One region of the Rhizobium sp. N621 genome, then DNA from elsewhere that is predicted to be linked to it. Evidence: predicted binding sites of a transcription regulator. Region 1 holds the regulator's gene; the other holds the start of a gene.
The links. Region 1 encodes LexA, which represses DNA repair genes until DNA is damaged. Its sites were predicted from a motif close to TGTTCNNNNTGTGTTCNG; they were not measured.
Positions count from the first base shown of each region.

Region 2: the regulator LexA is predicted to act here: its motif matches at 3,822-3,839, upstream of AMK00_RS15175 (putative DNA modification/repair radical SAM protein).

Region 1 is NZ_CP013495.1:1,998,205-2,005,105, reverse strand. It holds gene kdsA (3-deoxy-8-phosphooctulonate synthase) at 1-704, opposite strand, end outside; gene AMK00_RS09780 (VOC family protein) at 701-1,597, opposite strand; gene lexA (transcriptional repressor LexA) at 1,796-2,515, shown strand; gene AMK00_RS09770 (ComEC/Rec2 family competence protein) at 2,496-4,751, opposite strand; gene AMK00_RS32955 (hypothetical protein) at 4,728-4,949, shown strand; gene gltA (citrate synthase) at 5,216-6,505, shown strand; gene lpxB (lipid-A-disaccharide synthase) at 6,533-6,901, opposite strand, start outside.
Region 2 is NZ_CP013495.1:3,115,111-3,122,011, reverse strand. It holds gene AMK00_RS15195 (ATP-binding protein) at 1-230, opposite strand, end outside; gene AMK00_RS15190 (dicarboxylate/amino acid:cation symporter) at 456-1,787, shown strand; gene AMK00_RS15185 (glycosyltransferase family 4 protein) at 2,018-3,076, opposite strand; gene greA (transcription elongation factor GreA) at 3,103-3,579, opposite strand; gene AMK00_RS15175 (putative DNA modification/repair radical SAM protein) at 3,845-5,077, shown strand; gene AMK00_RS15170 (UdgX family uracil-DNA binding protein) at 5,077-6,531, shown strand; gene carB (carbamoyl-phosphate synthase large subunit) at 6,587-6,901, opposite strand, start outside.

The DNA.
Region 1 (6,901 bases):
GCCACTGCCGCGCGTGCCAGCGTCTCGACGAATTCGCGCTGACCGCCCGAGGATTCGCCCTGCCCGCCCGGCTGGGCGACGGAGTGGGTCGCATCGAAAATGACGGGCGCGCCCATCGCCGCCATGATCGGCAGCGAGCGCATGTCGGAAACCAGCGTATTGTAGCCGAAGGAGGCGCCGCGCTCGCACAGCAGCACGTTCGGATTGCCGCTGGCATTGAGCTTCTTCAGGACGTTCTTCATATCCCAAGGGGCGAGGAACTGGCCCTTCTTGACATTGACGGCGCGGCCGGTCCTGGCGGCTGCGATCAGAAGGTCGGTCTGACGGCAGAGGAAGGCCGGGATCTGCAGGACATCGGCCACCTTGGCCACCTCGGCGCATTGCTCGGCCGTATGGACGTCGGTTATGACGGGAAAACCGAATTCCTTCTTGAGGTCGGCAAAGACCTCCATGCCTTTCTCCAGGCCGATGCCGCGCTCTGCCGAGAGCGAGGTGCGGTTCGCCTTGTCGAAGGAGCTCTTGTAGACAAGGCCTATGCCGAGCTTGCCGCAAAGCTCCTTCAGCGTGCCGGCGACCATAAAGGCGTGATCGCGGCTCTCCATCTGACATGGGCCGGCAATCAGCGACAGGCGGGCGGTATTGGAAAAGGTGACCTGGCCTTCGCCTTCGCCGATCCTGACTTCGGAATTCGTGTCGGTGCTCATCGTTTTTCCTCGAAGGCGAAGAGCGCACCCTGCCCGGGCGTGGGCTTCACCAGAATGCGGTTGTTCTTGCGCGTGTAGGTCACCCCGTTAGCAGCCAAATGCGCTTCTGTCACGGCAAGATCGGCGACAGTGAAGAGGATTGCCCGGCCGCGCAGGCCACGATCGGCGGAGGAGACGACAAGCTCGAAATAGGCCTCCAGCCCTTCCGGCGTCATCAGGCTGATCTTCGCATTCGATGCCGCGATATTCACGCCGAAACCGGTTTTCTCCGCCGCCGCCTGCCCTATCGCAAGTCCGACGAAAGCGGCGAATGCCGCCGGGTCCGGCGCACAAAGCGCGATCTCGGCAATACCGATCACGCCATTGGCATGCGTCTCCAGCGCGGCGCGATCTGTCGGGAACGAATTGATGCGCTGGCAGGTAAAGAGAAAGAAATCGGGGGCGCGCAAATCAGCTGCAAAGGCCAGCTTGAAGCTGCCGACGCTCTCCGAACCATCCGGCATCCGCATCGGCCGGCTGAATTGCAACATCTCACCGGCGCTCGCGCCGTTGCCGACGAAGCGCTTATGATCGACGCCGGCATCCTCGCTGAGGAAGGCCAGCGCAGAAAGTCCCTCCTCGCCGCAGCGGAAACGAAAGGCGCGATTGCGGGCAATGAAGACATTGCCCTGGCGGGCCGCTGCCTCGCTCTCCTCGATGCTCGCAACGCCAAGCGGCTCCAGATAGGTCTTGTCGGCGAAAAAGACGCAGGCATTCTCCGTTCCGAAGGGATGGCGCGCATCAGCGGCGACGGTGAAACCGAGCTTGCCGAGCCTTTCACGCGCCAGATCGATATTGACCACGGGCAGCACGACATGATCCAGCGGGTGTGATTTGGCGGAATGCGCGTTCATGAATATCCCTCCTGAAACCGGCAAGAGATGTGCGACAGCACCTCGCTCAATGCAAGACATGTGCACCAATCCGGCGAATGAAAATAAAAATCTCGACGAGTTGCCACGAAGTTTTACGGAAATTTAGCTACTTGCGGAACACATATGGAACATATAGTGTCTGTTCTGGATTTGTTTCAATCACGGGGTCTGACGTCGATGCTCACGCGCAAACAACAGGAGCTTCTCCTTTTCATTCATGAGCGCATGAAGGAATCCGGCGTCCCTCCCTCTTTCGACGAAATGAAGGATGCCCTGGATCTCGCCTCGAAATCCGGAATCCACCGGCTGATCACGGCGCTCGAGGAGCGCGGCTTCATTCGCCGCCTACCGAATCGCGCCCGGGCGCTTGAAGTGATCAAACTTCCGGAGGCCTATAACCCCAGCCTTCAACAGCGCCGCGGTTTTTCGCCGAGCGTCATCGAGGGCAGCCTCGGCAAGCCCCAGCCGGTCGCCGCCCCCGCTGCGCCAAAGCCGGTCGCCGACAATGGCAACTCCATCTCCGTGCCGGTCATGGGACGTATCGCCGCCGGCGTTCCGATCTCGGCGATCCAGAACAACACCCACGACATCGTCGTTCCCGCGGATATGCTCGGCTCCGGTGAGCACTATGCGCTGGAGGTCAAGGGCGATTCGATGATCGATGCCGGCATCTTCGACGGCGATACCGTGATCATCCGCAACGGCAGCACCGCAAGTCCCGGCGATATCGTCGTTGCCCTCGTCGACGACGAGGAAGCAACGCTGAAGCGTTTCCGCCGCAAGGGTGCCTCGATCGCGCTCGAGGCCGCCAACCCGGCCTACGAGACCCGCATCTTCGGACCCGACCGCGTCAAGGTGCAGGGCAAGCTCGTCGGCCTCATCCGTCGCTATCACTGACGCCGGATGGGCCGGAATCGGTAAAACGATCGTTGCGCCAATCATAGGCGCGATGGCGCATCCATGGTCGCGACAAAGCATCGAAGGCGGTGGTGACCTCCAGGTCGGCACCGGCGAAGCGCAATTCGACGGAACCGGTCCTGCGCAGCGTCTCGCCGGTGAAAAGCGTGCCGCCTGAACGGCAGCTGTCGAAGCGCAGACGGACCGAGGTCACGACGATATCGGCCGTATCGCAGGCCGGACCGAGATAGGCGGCATTGTCGATGACGGTGACGATATGGCCATTGCCGAGTCTTGATGTGCACCAGGCCTTCTTGACGCAGGAAAAGCGGTTTGCTTCACCGCCTGCTGCGGCTGCCCGCATCGCTGCGCTCGCTTCGTTCTGCTGATCGCGGGAAAGCCTGACACGGCGGTCTTCTCCTTCCGGCGGGATAGCCGGACCATCCAGCATCTTCGGCGGATCATGTGTCGGCAGGACCAGCGCTCGCTGCCACTGGTCGAAGATGAAATCCGGCGGGTTTTCACGGTTGGAAGCTATTGCCTCAGCCGCGACGACCGCAACCAGACTGCCATCCTCCGAAATCACCAGATCCGGCGGCCGGGGAAGCGGCAGAAGCAGCACGATGAGCGTCGAGATGGCGATGATCGATGTGCCGACATGGCGCAGCCGGGTGCGCAGCAGCGTCAGCAGCAGAAAGCCTGCCACCGCCACTGCGAAATACCAGGCGGGCAAGCGGCCGACGCCGATATCACCGCCCCAGCCGGACACCGTCTTGGCGACCGCAATCACCAGATCGAGGCCGAATCCCACCACCTTCCAGAGTGGAGCGTCCACACCGAAAGGCATGAGCAACATCGCCAGCAACCCGGCCGGCATGACGATGAAGGAGATGATCGGCATCGTCGCAAGGTTTGCCGGCAGGCCGTAAGCCGTCAGGCGATGAAAATGCTCGATCGAAAACAGTGCGGTGGAAAAGCCGCCGATCAGCGAGGTCAGGAAGACGCCGCCGAAGAAACCGGCGACGGCAACCACCGGCCTGATGATCGGCAGTTTCAGAAAAGCGCTTTCGCGGACACGCCTGTCCTTCCACAGCTGATAGCCCGATACCAAAGCCAATGTCGCGGCAAAGGACATCTGAAAGCTCGGTCCCAATACTTCAGAAGGTGAAATGGCGATGATGATGAGCGCAGAGAGAACGATATTGCGCAGGCTGATCGACGGCCGATCGAAGAAGACGGCAATCAGCATAATGGCCATCATGATAAAAGCGCGCTCGGCCGAAACCCCGAAACCGGAGATCAGGTAATAGGCGGTGACGGCGATGAGCGCGCCGGCGGCGGCGATCTTCTTTGTCGGATAGGCTTGGGCGACACCGGGAAAGAGACTGAGCAGCATCCGGAAACCGACGAAGAAAATGCCGGCCGACAGCGCCATGTTGAGGCCCGAGATCGCGACGATGTGGGCAAGGCCGGACTGGCGTAGCGCCTCCGTCGTCGTCTTCGAGATGGCGCGCCGTTCATCCGTCACCAGGGCAGCGGCAAAAGCGCCGGTGTCGCCGGGCAGGATCGATCTTATGCGGTCGCCGATGCTACTGCGCAGCCGGTAGAGCCATTCGAGCAGCGCGTCCGTCGACCTGTCCGCCTGCGGGCCTGCCTCCAAGTCGAGTTTCTCCGGCGCACCGTAGAAGAAACCGTTGGCGCCGATGCCGTCGAAATAGGCACCGAAGGAGAAGTCGTTGAGCGCGGGAAGTGCGGGGCCGGCCGGCGGCGTCAGCCGTGCCTTGCCGGTAATGATGTCGCCGATCTCGAAAGGCGCATCGGCGCCCCGGACGATCGCGGTGATGCGTCTCGGCGGCCGTTTCAGCTCCGGCGCCTCGGTGCCGGTGACGGCAAGAATGTAGCGCCAGCGCCCGCGGCCGTCGCCTTCCCGCCGTTCGACACGGCCGGTCACCGTCGTCGTCACGGATGAATCGAGGATCACCGTCGAAGCCCGCCAGCTCTCGAACTGAGCCGAGAGCATGCCGCCGGCGAAAAGTGCCAGCGCCATGAAACTTGCGCGCAAGATCGGCCGGCTGGGACCGGTGAGGAAAACCGCGGCCGCCGACACCAGCAGGCAGAGCAGCGATGCAACGAGGGGAAAATCCGATCTGCCGAGAAACCAGAAGGCCGAGCCGGCTCCGAGGAAGACCGGCGAGAACAGCAGCAGGCGGCCATGATCGGCCTCTTCGCCCAGCATGCAGGCTCCGGCACGCAGCGATTGCCGGGCGGTGGCCAGCAGCCGACGACGCAATGGGGTCTGCGACTGCGTCCTTACCGATTGAGTCACTACCGCAGGCGCAGGAAAATCCGGCGGATCGGCAAGGCCGACGCCCGCTTGCGGCCGCAATTCGGCTGTCGTCAATTCCTGCATGCCCCGCCCAAGATCACCCTGTAAAGTCGCCAGAATGCAACCTTCAAGCAAATCCGGCAAGGATAATCGATTGAAATATGAGGGAAAATCTTAAGCGGCAAAAGACCAGTCGAATCATCGGCTTCCGCTATGCGTGCGGCTCATCGCTGCAGTGCCTAAAAGGTGATGCCGCAATGCACAAAATGCCGTCACGGTAACTTGGCATTAGCGTTGCGATCATATAGCTATCGGAAAGGACGCTTAACCCCTATGGCGCTTTTGTGGCGCCACCGACATTTCGGAGGATCAGCATGACGGATCAAAGCGCTACAATAAAAATCGGTGACAAATCAGTCGACCTCGCCGTTAAAAGCGGCACGATCGGCCCGAGCGTCATCGACATCGGTGCTCTCTACAAGAACACCGCTTCCTTCACTTACGATCCGGGCTTCACCTCGACCGCATCCTGTGAATCGAAAATCACCTATATCGACGGTGACGAAGGTGTGCTGCTGCACCGCGGTTATCCGATCGAGCAGCTCGCAGAGCATGGCGATTTCCTCGAGGTCTGCTACCTCCTGCTCTACGGTGAATTGCCGACGGCCGCGCAGAAGAAGGATTTCGACTATCGCGTCACGCACCATACGATGGTGCATGAGCAGATGAGCCGCTTCTTCACCGGCTTCCGCCGCGATGCGCACCCAATGGCCGTCATGTGCGGCTGCGTCGGCGCCCTGTCGGCCTTCTATCATGACTCCACAGACATCACCGATCCGCACCAGCGCATGGTCGCCAGCCTGCGCATGATCGCCAAGATGCCGACGCTTGCCGCCATGGCCTACAAGTACCATATCGGCCAGCCCTTCGTTTACCCGAAGAACGACCTCGACTATGCCTCGAACTTCCTGCGCATGTGCTTTGCCGTTCCGTGCGAGGAATACGTCGTCAATCCGGTTCTGTCGCGCGCCATGGACCGTATCTTCATCCTGCACGCCGACCACGAGCAGAACGCTTCGACCTCGACAGTCCGCCTCGCCGGCTCGTCGGGCGCCAACCCGTTCGCCTGCATCGCCGCCGGCATCGCCTGCCTCTGGGGCCCCGCTCACGGCGGCGCCAATGAAGCAGCGCTCAACATGCTGACGGAAATCGGCACGGTCGATCACATTCCGGAGTATATTGCCCGCGCCAAGGACAAGAACGACCCGTTCCGTCTGATGGGCTTCGGTCACCGCGTCTACAAGAACTACGATCCGCGCGCCAAGATCATGCAGAAGACGACGCATGAAGTGCTGGGCGAACTCGGCATCAAGGACGATCCGTTGCTCGAAGTGGCGATGGAGCTGGAGCGTATCGCGCTCACCGACGAATATTTCATCGAGAAGAAGCTCTATCCGAACATCGACTTCTACTCCGGCATCACGCTGAAGGCTCTGGGCTTCCCCACCACCATGTTCACCGTGCTCTTCGCGCTTGCCCGCACCGTCGGCTGGATTGCGCAGTGGAACGAGATGATCGAGGATCCGGAACAGCGCATCGGCCGTCCCCGCCAGCTCTATGTCGGCGAGCCCAAGCGCGACTACATCCCGGTTTCGAAGCGCTGATCGCTTCAGAGCTCAAAAGAAACCCGGTCAGGAATGGCCGGGTTTTTTCTTTTTCAAAACGTCGAGAAGGATTTCGGCGGCATGTTCGCCGGGCGGCTTTTCCGTCTGCATGCGCTGCCAGATGAGCTCGTAGCCTTCCTTCATCGCCTTCAGCTGATAGGTGTCGGCCGACAGCCTTTCCATCCAGCGTGCAAGGCTTGCGCCGCGAACGACATCGTTCAAATATTCCGGCACGACCGGGTAATCGGCAATCAGGTTCGGCAGCGCGCCGGTCCAGGTCTTGATGCCCGATGTCAGCATGCGCATGATCCAGTCGACCTTGTAGGCGGAGACGACGGGAACGTCGGCAAGTGCGAGCTCGAGAATAACGGTTCCGGACGCCGCCATGGCTGCATC
Region 2 (6,901 bases), 1.1 Mb from region 1:
AGGACGGTGCGCAGCAGCGCCACGTTCATCCTCGCATCGGTGCGGGCCTGTTCCTCCAGGGCCGCTTCCGCCCGGCGCCGGCCGACCTCGCCGCTCGCCAAGAGACTTCCGACGACGGCCGAAAGGGCAAGCACCGCATAGGCCCACCACATTCGGCGAATGCGGTGGTGCAGGGGCAGGGAGGGCCAAAGCCTTTGTGAGACTGACAAGGACATGACGGATTTGTGCATTTTTCCGCACGGGACGCAAATGGATTTGTGTGAGTTTCCGCATTGTCTGGATAAGTCGCTGGCTCCTCGGAAATTTTTTCTGCAATAAACACAATGGCTTAAGCGGATGGAGCGAAACTGGCACGGCGATTGCGAAGAACAGCGCAACAACGGCTGAGCTGTTGGATTGAAGCGAACGGCTCGGGAGGCCGGAGTTCGTTCCGGACGAGCCTTTAGGAGGACATCATGATCGCAGCACCACTCGATGCAGTCGCAGACAGCAAGGGCAAGAAGCCCTTTTATTCCCATCTCTACGTCCAGGTTCTCGCGGCCATCGCTGCGGGTATCATTCTCGGTCATTTCTATCCCGATCTCGGCACCCAGCTGAAGCCTCTCGGCGACGCCTTCATCAAGCTCGTCAAGATGGTGATCGCGCCGGTCATCTTCCTGACGGTAGCGACCGGTATTGCCGGCATGAGTGACCTGAAGAAGGTCGGCCGCGTCGCCGGCAAGGCGATGCTGTACTTCCTGACCTTCTCGACGCTGGCGCTCGTCATCGGCATGATCGTCGCCAACGTCGTCCAGCCCGGCGCCGGGATGAACATTGATCCGGCATCGCTCGACCCGAAGGCCGTCGCCACCTTTGCCGATAAGGCGCATGAGCAGAGCATCGTCGGCTTTCTCACGAATATCATCCCGACGACGATCGTCGGCGCCTTTGCCGACGGCGATATTCTGCAGGTGCTGTTCTTCTCGGTGCTCTTCGGCATCGCGCTCGCGATGGTCGGCGAAAAGGGCGAGCAGGTCGTCAATTTCCTCAATGCCCTGACGGCTCCCGTCTTCAAGCTCGTCGCCATTCTGATGAAGGCTGCCCCGATTGGCGCTTTTGGCGCCATGGCCTTCACCATCGGCAAGTATGGCGTCGGGTCGATCGCCAACCTCGCTATGCTGATCGGCACGTTCTATATCACGTCGCTGCTCTTCGTCTTCATCGTGCTCGGCGCGGTCGCCCGCTACAATGGCTTCTCGATCGTGGCGCTGCTGCGCTACATCAAGGAAGAGCTGCTGCTGGTGCTCGGGACCTCGTCCTCGGAAGCCGCTCTTCCGGGCCTGATGAACAAGATGGAAAAGGCCGGCTGCAAGCGTTCGGTCGTCGGCCTCGTCATTCCCACAGGCTATTCCTTCAACCTCGACGGCACCAACATCTACATGACGCTGGCAGCGCTCTTCATCGCCCAGGCAACCGGCATCAATCTCTCCTGGGGCGACCAGATCCTGCTGCTGCTGGTGGCGATGCTGAGCTCCAAGGGTGCCGCGGGCATCACCGGCGCCGGCTTCATCACGCTTGCCGCAACTCTCTCCGTCGTGCCTTCCGTGCCGGTCGCCGGCATGGCGCTCATCCTCGGCATCGACCGCTTCATGTCGGAGTGCCGGGCGTTGACCAACCTCGTCGGCAATGCCGTGGCGACGATCGTCGTGGCGCGCTGGGAAAACGAGCTGGATACGGGGCAGCTTGCCAGAGCCTTGGGCGGCGAGACCGAGGAGACGTCGGCCGCCGGTCTCCAGCCCGCCGAATAAGCAGCGTGATCATTGGCAATCTTTGCAGCGGCCCGTTATCCAACGGGCCGTTCACTTTTTGAGTAAGCTCGTTCTCTACTCATCGTCATCCTCGGCTTGCGCCGAGGATCTGCTGCCCTTATCGACCCGAGGCAGATGCTCGGGACAAGCCCGAGCATGACGGAGGCAGGGTTGACTGACCTCTGCAGCGGTCCGATGGCCCGTTACCAACGGGCGTTTTTTGCTCCGCGTCAGCCGCGATTGTCGCCGAGAAGGCGGTCGTAAACGGCGCCGATGGCGTTTGCTTCCTTCTCCAGCGCAAAATTCGCTCTGACGTGGCGCAGCGCATTCTCGCCATGGGCAATCGCCAGCGCCGGATCTGCGATATAGGGGGCCATTGCCCGCGTCAGCGCCTCACCGTCACCCGCGGGGACGACGGCGCCGGTCTCGCCATTGACGATGAGTTCGGCATAAGCGCCGGCGTCCGATGCCACGACGGCGGTGCGCGAGGCCATGGCTTCGAGCGGAGTCAGGCCGAAACCCTCGTTGCGGGAAGGGGCGACGTAAAGCATCAGGCGGCGATACCAGACTTTTATGTCAGGAACTTCGCCGAGGAAAAGGATACGGTCGGCGAGGCCGGCGGCGGCGACATCGGCCTTGAGCTTTTCGCCAAAGCCCACGTGCTCCGCCGTCACGCGGCCGGAGACGACGGCCGTCCATTCGGGGTGCTGTGGCAAGAGTTCGATCATCGCCTGGACGAAGAGATCGGTGCCTTTCTGATGGCGCACGCGGCCGAAGCAGCCGACGAGATAACGGCCGGGCAGGCCGGTCGCAGCAATGCCGTCGTCGGCGGTTTCCGGCGGGTGGAACAGGGAGAGGTCAACGCCGTGCTGGATGACGGTGTGGGGCACCTCGAGGAAGGAGCCGGACCGGTCACTGGTTGCAATCACCGCGTCCATGCGGCGGATCAGCCATTTCGTGTAGGCGGTGTGGCGGCGCTGCGCGGCCGAGGTGAAGATGAGCTTCAGCGGCATGCGCAGGAGATGGCGGAGCAGGATACCGACGGCCATCTCATTGTTGCGGCGGGCGTGCCAGACGCGATGGCGCCGGCGCGCCGGCCTGCGCCACAGACCAGGGAGCTGTGACCATCTCAGTTTCGCCAGGCCCTCCGGCAGGCCGGGGCCAAGCGTTGCTATGCGCATGCCAAGCCGGATCTGGCATGGGATGAGCTGAACGATGGTCGACGTGACGCCGGAGAGCCGGCGCTTGAAATTGGGCGCGATGATCTCGACGTCACGCATATCAGGCAAGGATGGATCTCATGTCTGGCGGGCGATCAGCCCCAGGAAACCTGGAGGATTTCGTAGGCCTTGGAGCCGCCGGGTGCGTTAACCTCGATGGAATCGCCGACTTCCTTGCCGATCAGCGCACGGGCGATCGGTGAGGAGATGGAGATGCGGCCGGCCTTGACGTCGGCTTCCTGGTCGCCGACGATCTGGTAGGTCTTTTCTTCCTCGGTGTCCTCGTCGACGAGCTTCACCTTGGCACCGAACTTGATCTTATCGCCGGACATCTTGGTAAGATCGATGACCTCGGCGCGCGCCGTCAGATCTTCAAGCTCGGTGATGCGACCCTCATTGTGGCTCTGGGCTTCCTTGGCGGCATGATATTCGGCATTTTCGGAAAGGTCGCCATGGGCACGGGCTTCGGCGATCGCCTCGATGATTCGGGGACGCTCTTCCTGCTGACGCCAGCGCAGTTCTTCCTGCAGCTTGACGAAACCACCCTGTGTCATCGGTACCTTATCAACCATTTTTCTGTCCTTCACTCCTTGTGGCCGCCGGTCTTGCCTCAGCACAGTCAGGCACACACAAAAGAAAACAGGTCCCGAAGGGAACTTCGGAACCGTGCCACAATCCTAGTCGCGTGCTTATAGCAGATCGCCACGGCCGATTTCCAGAAAATTCGCATAAATGAAACGCAACCCGCTGATCCATCGGGTGAAGTGCCCAAAACGGGGCAGAGGCGGCGACGGCGGGATTTGACTTTAGGCCATGGAACATATAGAGAACATTCTAATGAAGAAGTCGCTAACCGAACGCTTGGCCATCCTGTCAGATGCCGCGAAATACGATGCTTCCTGTGCCTCCAGCGGCACGGTGAACCGCGATTCGAGCACAAGCGGCGGACTGGGTTCGACAGAGGGTTCCGGCATCTGTCATGCCTATGCTCCGGATGGGCGGTGCATTTCGCTTCTGAAGATCCTGCTCACCAATTTCTGCATCTACGACTGCGCCTATTGCGTCAATCGCTCCTCCAGCAATGTCGAGCGGGCGCGCTTCACGGCGGAGGAGGTTGTCTGGCTGACGCTGGAATTCTACCGCCGCAACTATATCGAAGGCCTGTTCCTGTCGTCCGGCATCATCCGCTCTTCCGATTACACGATGGAGGAGATGGTCCGTATCGTCCGCGAGCTGCGTGTAACGCATCATTTCCGCGGCTATATCCATCTCAAAGCAATCCCGGCGGCATCGCCGCGTCTGATCGAGGAGGCGGGGCTTCATGCCGACAGGCTGTCGCTCAATATCGAGCTGCCGACCGACAGCGGCATCACCCGCTTCGCACCGGAAAAGAAGCCGGCCAATATCCGGCGATCGATGGCGGATCTCAGGATGAAGATTGAAGCGGCCGGCGAACCGACGCTTAAGACCGGGAAACGCCAGCGTTTCGTCCCGGCCGGCCAGAGCACGCAGATGATCGTCGGGGCGGATGGGGCGAACGACGCGACCATCCTTGCGAGCAGCGGCCGGCTCTACAGCAGCTATGGCCTGCGGCGTGTCTATTATTCGGCCTTCAGCCCGATCCCCGATGCTTCGAAGAACCTGCCGCTGATCAAGCCGCCGCTGATGCGCGAGCATCGGCTTTACCAAGCCGACTGGCTCTATCGGTTCTACGGTTTCGGCATCGACGAGATCACCGCAAACCAGGCGGGCGGCATGCTCGATCTCAATCTCGATCCGAAACTTGCCTGGGCGCTTGCCAACCGGGCTGAATTTCCCGTCGACATCAACAAAGCCGAGCGCGAGCGGTTATTGCGCGTGCCCGGTCTCGGCACCAAGACGGTGAAGGCCATCGTTTCGGCGCGCCGTTTTCGCCGGCTCCGGCTCGACGATCTCTTGCGGCTCGGCGTTTCGATCAAGAAGGTCCAAGCCTTCATCTCAGCGGAAGGCTGGTCGCCCCGCCGGCTGATCGACCGCCCGGACCTGCGCGCCATGTTCGAGCCGCAGCCTGAACAATTGTCGTTGCTGTGATGCGCCGGGTCGTGCTTGCGGGACGGGGAGAGCTTGGCGAATGGCGCGATGCCGCACGCGCCCTGGCGGCCGCCGGCATCTTGCCCGAGGAGATCGACTGGCGCGAAAAAAGCACCGAGGCCGATCTTTCGTTTCAACGTGACGCCATGCCGCCGGAGCCTGCGACATCACGCAAGCCGATGACGGTGCCGCCCGCCTTCATCGAGCTTGCGGAGACGGTTCTCTGCCATTCCGATCCGGCGCGGTTTTCGCTGCTTTACCATCTGCTCTGGCGGCTGCAGCTGGACCGGCAGCTGCTTGAGGTGACCTCCGACGAGGATGTCGTGCGTGCCAGGCTGATGGCGAAGAACGTTCGGCGTGACGCGCACAAAATGACGGCGTTCGTCCGCTTCAAGGAGGTTGGCGCGGTATCGGCAGGTCGTCGGAAATTCCTCGCCTGGTTCGAGCCGGACCATCATATCGTCAGGCGCACGGCTCCCTTTTTCCAACGCCGTTTCACCGACATGGACTGGCTGATTGCGACGCCCAAGGGCTCGGCGGCCTGGGACGGCGAGCGGCTGACGATTGCCGACGAGCCATGCGAAAGGCTCAATCTCAGCGATGCCACGGACGAACTCTGGCGCACCTACTATGCCAGCATCTTCAACCCGGCGCGATTGAAGGTGAAGGCGATGCAGGCGGAGATGCCGAAGAAATACTGGAAGAACCTGCCGGAAGCCGATCTCATTCCCGGCTTGATCGCATCGGCCGAGAGCAAGGTGCGCGACATGGCGGCGCGGGAAGCGACGCAATCGCTGCCTTTTCACGACCGCTTGCAGCAGGCCGCGCGAAATTTTCCCGCAGAACCGGAGGCTCCGGTGGGCGCACTCGAAGCGCTGCGCGCGGAGGCTGCGGTCTGCACGCGCTGTCCGCTTCACGCCAATGCGACCCAGACGGTATTCGGAGAGGGGCCGGGCGATGCGGAGGTGATGTTTGTCGGCGAGCAGCCGGGCGACCAGGAGGATATTGCCGGCCGCCCCTTCGTCGGTCCGGCCGGCCGGTTGCTCGACCAGGTGATAGCAGAGGCGGGTATCGACCGCTCAAGGCTCTATGTCACCAATGCCGTCAAGCATTTCAAATATGAGCCGCGCGGCAAGCGCCGCATCCACCAGAAGCCCAATATGGGCGAGGTGAAGCATTGCCGCTGGTGGCTCGATCTGGAAATGGAACTGGTCAAGCCGAAGCTGATCGTCGCCATGGGGGCGACGGCGCTTGCGGCGCTGACCGATGTGAAGCAGCGTCTCCAGGATATCAGGGGAAGAGCGATGGCGATCGAAGGCGGGCGGACGCTGTTCGTGACGGTGCATCCGTCCTATCTGCTGCGTATTCCCGACGAGCGGCTGAAGGCGGAGGAAATGGTACGGTTTCGCGAGGACATACTGGAAATTCAGCGGCTTATGACGGAAGTCGGATAAACCGATTCCGGTCAAGGTCGCGCCACCGCCCGTCGAGCGGTAGCGCTGCCCTGTCTCAAGCGAAGTAGCTTTGCAGCGGCCGTACTTCGAGATTGCCTGCCTTCAGCGCCTTGATCGCCTGGGCGGCGGCTTCGGCGCCGGCCATCGTCGTGTAATAGGGCACCTTCTGCATCAGCGTCGCGCGGCGCAGCGACTTGGAGTCCGAGATCGCCTTATTGCCGTCGGTGGTGTTGATGACGAGCTGGACCTGGCGGTTGCGGATCGCGTCCTCGATGTGCGGACGGCCTTCCAGAACCTTGTTGATCTTGGTGGCGGTGATGCCGTTTTCCCCGAGGAAGCGGGCGGTGCCGCCGGTTGCCAGCACCTTGAA